One region of the Brevundimonas sp. TWP2-3-4b1 genome, then DNA from elsewhere that is predicted to be linked to it. Evidence: predicted binding sites of a transcription regulator. Region 1 holds the regulator's gene; the other holds the start of a gene.
The links. The regulator LexA, encoded in region 1, represses DNA repair genes until DNA is damaged. The targets are predictions, from matches to a motif close to ATGTTCNCNANNTGTTCT.
Positions count from the first base shown of each region.

Region 2: recA (recombinase RecA) is a predicted target of LexA. The motif match lies at 1,149-1,166, and genes of this name have one in related genera.

Region 1 covers NZ_JAFCWQ010000005.1:115,972-118,369, forward strand. The annotation lists gene trpD (anthranilate phosphoribosyltransferase) at 1-53, shown strand, start outside; gene trpC (indole-3-glycerol phosphate synthase TrpC) at 50-838, shown strand; gene lexA (transcriptional repressor LexA) at 1,196-1,888, shown strand; gene ACP7A5_RS05965 (ComEC/Rec2 family competence protein) at 1,885-2,398, opposite strand, start outside.
Region 2 covers NZ_JAFCWQ010000002.1:90,702-93,099, forward strand. The annotation lists gene recA (recombinase RecA) at 1-1,036, opposite strand, end outside; gene ACP7A5_RS02780 (DUF4344 domain-containing metallopeptidase) at 1,214-2,035, opposite strand; gene ACP7A5_RS02785 (methyltransferase domain-containing protein) at 2,114-2,398, opposite strand, start outside.

The DNA of each region.
Region 1 (2,398 bases):
ATCTGGCCCGCATCACCTCGGCGCCGCCGCCCGTTGCCGAAGACCCCGCATGACCGACATCCTCGACCGTATCGCCGCCTACAAGCGCGAGGACGTGGCCGCCCGCAAGGCCGCCCAGCCGCAGGCGGAGATCGAATCCCTGGCGCTGATCGCCGGCATGCCGCGCGGCTTCCGCTGCGCGCTGGAGCGCCGCACTGCGCCCGGCCGCCCCGCCCTGATCGCCGAAATCAAGAAGGCCAGTCCATCGAAGGGCCTGATCCGTGCGGACTTCGACCCGCCGGCCCTGGCGCAGGCCTATGAAGCGGGCGGCGCGGCCTGTCTGTCCATCCTGACCGACGGTCCCAGCTTCGAGGGCGCCGACGACTATCTGGTCCAGGCCCGCGCCGCCGTCGCCCTGCCCTGTCTGCGCAAGGACTTCCTCGTCGACCCCTGGCAGGTGGCCGAGAGCCGGGCCTTCGGCGCCGACTGTATCCTCGTCATCCTGGCCATGATCGACGACGTTCTGGCCGGCGAGCTGCTATCCGAGGCGAAACGCTTCGGTATGGACGCCCTGATCGAGACCCACGACGAGGCCGAGATGGAGCGCGCTGCGGCGCTGCGCGGTGATCTGGTCGGCATCAACAACCGTTCCCTGCGGACGTTCGACGTCGATCTGGGCGCCACGGCCCGCCTGGCCCCGCTGTCGCCAGCGGGCTCGCTTCTGGTGGCTGAAAGCGGGATCTTCAGCCCGGCCGATGTGGTGGAAGTGTCGGCGGCGGGCGCCTCGGCCATCCTCGTCGGTGAAAGCTTGATGCGTCAGGCGGACGTGACGGCCGCGACGCTCACTCTGCTCTCGTGAAGCGTCGCGAACGCTGGGCAATCTACTTCGTCTGGGCGCTTATCATTCTGTGGTTCGTCTGGATGTTCGCCACAAACTTCGAATGACGAACCCACTCCTGATTTCGCGGGATCAGCGTCCTTGGCGGTTTGACCGCCGAGCTTTTCGCGGTGTCGGCAGTTCACCTCTCGAAATTTTTGCAGTCGGGCTTTTATGGAGAGCCGAATTCGTCAGTGTGCATTGACCACAATCTGACGCGCTCAGAACGGCGGTCAATTTGCAGTCGGTGGGTCGATCCGCCGTCAAGTTGACATTAGGCAAGAACACTTACAGAACATCGACAACGGTTCATGACTTGTTCTGGAGGCGATTCCCACCATGCTGACGCGCAAGCAGCACGAACTCCTGATGTTCATCCATGAACGGCTCAAGGAGACCGGTGTTTCCCCGTCGTTCGACGAGATGAAGGAGGCGCTGGATCTGGCGTCCAAGTCGGGCATCCACCGGCTGATCACGGCGCTGGAGGAACGCGGCTTCATCCGCCGCCTCGCCCACCGCGCCCGCGCCCTTGAGGTGACCAAGCTGCCGGAACAGGCGACGGCGGGGGCCGTGCGTGGCCGCGCGGGCTTCACCCCGGCGGTCATTGAGGGCGGGGGCCGCAGCGCTGCCGCCGAGCCCGCCAACGACACCCGCGAACTGGTTCTGGTCGGCAAGATCGCCGCTGGCGTGCCCATCGCCGCCCTGCAACAGGACCACGGCCGCTATCAGGTGCCCGAATCCATGCTGGGCGCCGGCGAACACTATATGCTCGAGATCGAGGGCGATTCGATGATCGAGGCCGGCATCCTCAACGGCGACCTGGTGGTCATCAAACGCGTCGACACGGCCGCGTCCGGCGAGATCGTCGTGGCTTTGGTTGAAGGGGAAGAGGCAACCCTCAAACGCCTGCGCAAGAAGGGCAATTCCATCGCCCTCGAACCCGCCAACCGCAACTACGAGACCCGCATCTTCGGTCCCGACCAGGTCGAGGTCCAGGGCAAGCTGGTCGGCCTGATCCGCCAATACCACTAGACGCCGTCACCGAGGCCCGCATCCGCCGCATCGGGACCCCCGATGCGGCTCCAAGGCCTGTCGCCCCGCACATCAGTGGCCCAGACCGCGCGCCAGCCCTGAGCGGTGCGCCACAGCTCGACTGAGCCGCCCTGCGCATAATCCAGTCCGTCGAGAACCAGTTTTCCATCACAGCCCGGCGGCAGGTCTTGGACAACGGCCCGGACGCTGACCAGCGGCGCTGAGGCGCACAAGGCGGCGAGCTCGCCGGCGTCCGGCGCGGCCTTCCCCCACCACAGGGCGATGGGCGCGCTATCGGCCTTGGCCGGAGCGCAGCTTGATCGCGCGCACACCCATCCGTCTTCGGGTCGGGGCTCCAGAGTCAGCCCGCGCCGCCGCGACCACAGGTCCGCCGCGAACTGCCGCACGCCCGGCCGCACCACGATAGCCGTGCGCACGACACTGAAGGCCGCGTTCGTCCCGCCGTCCCCGATCCAGACCGTCGGCGTCGGCGCGCGAGGCCACAGCAGG
Region 2 (2,398 bases), on a different contig from region 1:
GCTCGTCGGCGATCTTGGAGGTCGACTTGCGGACCTTGTCCTCGATGGCGTCAGCCATGTCGGGGTTGGCTTTCAGGAAGGCGCGGACGTTCTCGCGGCCCTGACCGATGCGGGTCGAATCGTAGGAGAACCAGCTGCCGGACTTCTCGATGATCCCGGCCTTGACGCCCAGGTCGATGATCTCGCCGAGCTTGGAGATGCCCTCGCCATACATGATGTCGAAGATGACCTCGCGGAACGGCGGGGCGACCTTGTTCTTGACCACCTTCACGCGGGTAGTGTTGCCGACGACTTCGTCGCGATCCTTGATCGCGCCGGTGCGGCGGATGTCGAGACGGACCGAGGCGTAGAACTTCAGCGCATTGCCGCCCGTGGTCGTTTCCGGCGAGCCGTACATGACGCCGATCTTGTGACGGATCTGGTTGATGAACAGGACGATGCAGTTCGACTTGGAGATCGAGGCGGTCAGCTTGCGCAGGGCCTGGGACATCAGACGGGCCTGAAGGCCCGGCAGGCTGTCGCCCATCTCGCCCTCGATCTCGGCGCGCGGGGTCAGGGCGGCGACTGAGTCGATCACCACGATGTCCACGGCGCCCGAACGCACCAGGGTGTCGACGATCTCCAGCGCCTGTTCGCCCGTGTCGGGCTGGGACACCAGCAGATCGTCCAGATTGACGCCCAGCTTCTGGGCATAGCCCGGATCCAGCGCGTGTTCGGCGTCGACGAAGGCGGCGGTGCCGCCGGCCTTTTGAATCTCGGCCACCGTATGCAGGGCTAGGGTCGTCTTGCCCGAGGATTCAGGACCGAACACCTCGATCACCCGCCCGCGCGGCAGGCCGCCGATGCCCAGCGCCATGTCGAGGCCGAGCGAGCCGGTGGACACCGAGGGGATCACGTCGGCGACCCCGCCCTTGCCCAGCTTCATGACCGAGCCCTTGCCGAAGGCGCGGTCGATCTGTGCGATCGCGGCCTCCAGGGCCCGCTGCTTGTCGCCGTCGTCCTTGCCCACCAATTTCAGATTCGCCTGAGCTGCCACCTTGCCACTCTCCCTTGCCATGATTCCCGTTGAGACCCTGGGGAGAGGCCCGCCTTCGGTCCGATGACCGTGACCCGCTCCCTGTGAGCAGGACTATGTGCATGGTTTGTTCTGGTTGCCAATATGTTCGTTTCTGAACGACGGACGCAGCCGTGAAGCTACGTCCGTTTCTGACGCCTATTCCTTAAGGTGAGCATCCAGCAGGGTGTACCAGGTCGAGGTCAGGCGCTCGAACTCGGCCGGGCACTGTTCGGCGCGTTCCGGGGTCAGCCATTCCTCCTCGAGGAGGTTGGCGTATTTATCGGTGTCGGAGCCGTAAACCAGGCAGGTCAGGGTATAGTAGCGCTGCTGGCTGAGGGAGTGCTCGTCGGCGAAGTCGCTCTCGTCGACCTCGGCCGCCTCTTCGGGGTCGGTGTAGAAGCTGAGGGCGCCGGCGATGGCCGATTCCTCGCCGTCATCGCCGTCGATCAGCCACCAGGCGGCCAGGCTGTCGGCCGTGTCTTCCTCGCGGCCGGTGAAGGGAATTTCCAGAACGTCGACCAGGGCGTGGCCGACTTCGTGGAAGACGGTGAACAGGAAGGAGCCGTTGACCGCGTCCTCGATCTCTTCCTCGGTTTCGTAGTAGGCGGCGAAGGTCTCGCGCTCGCCCTCGAACATCTCGATGCAGATCTGGATCTCGCGATCCTCGGGGATGTAGTAGGCGTTGTTCTCGCCGCACTCGGCGAAGCGCAGGCCGATATCGACGGGCAGGATCAGGCTCTCGTTCAGAACGTCGGCGACGTCCTCCAGCCAGCGCTCCTCGCTCAGTTGGGCGGCCAGAGCGGTGTAGTCATCGCTTTCCAGCACGGCCGGGCGGACGACGAAGTCGCCGCGATCCTGGGCAGGGCGGGCGGCCGAGGCCTCGGCCGAGGCGGCGCCGTCCTCGCAGGCGGAGATGGCCAGGGCTGCGAAGGCGATAAGCGTGAAGCGACGCGCGTGCGGCCCGATCGACATGGACATGGTGTTCCCCCTGAACGCAGGCTGTCTAGCGCCGCGGGCGCGCTACGCCAACGTCCGGGAACGGAGCGTCAGACTCCGTCAGTGCGAAGTGGGGTCGCGGACCGCGATCAGGGACTTGGTCAGGCCGGCGACGACCTCGTCGTGGTGGGTCGCGTCCGGATACAGAAAACGGAACTGGGCCTTGTCCAGCAGGCGGGCGTGCTGGACGTCGCGCATGGCCGCGCCCATGTCCGGCGCCCTCTGCGAGAAGCCGTGGCGGCGTTTGAGCAGGGAGCGGGCGCGGCTCTGTTCCGAACGCCAGTGGAAGAACGGGGCCGAGAAATGCGGCTCCACCGGGAACCAGAAATAGGGCGTCTGGACGTA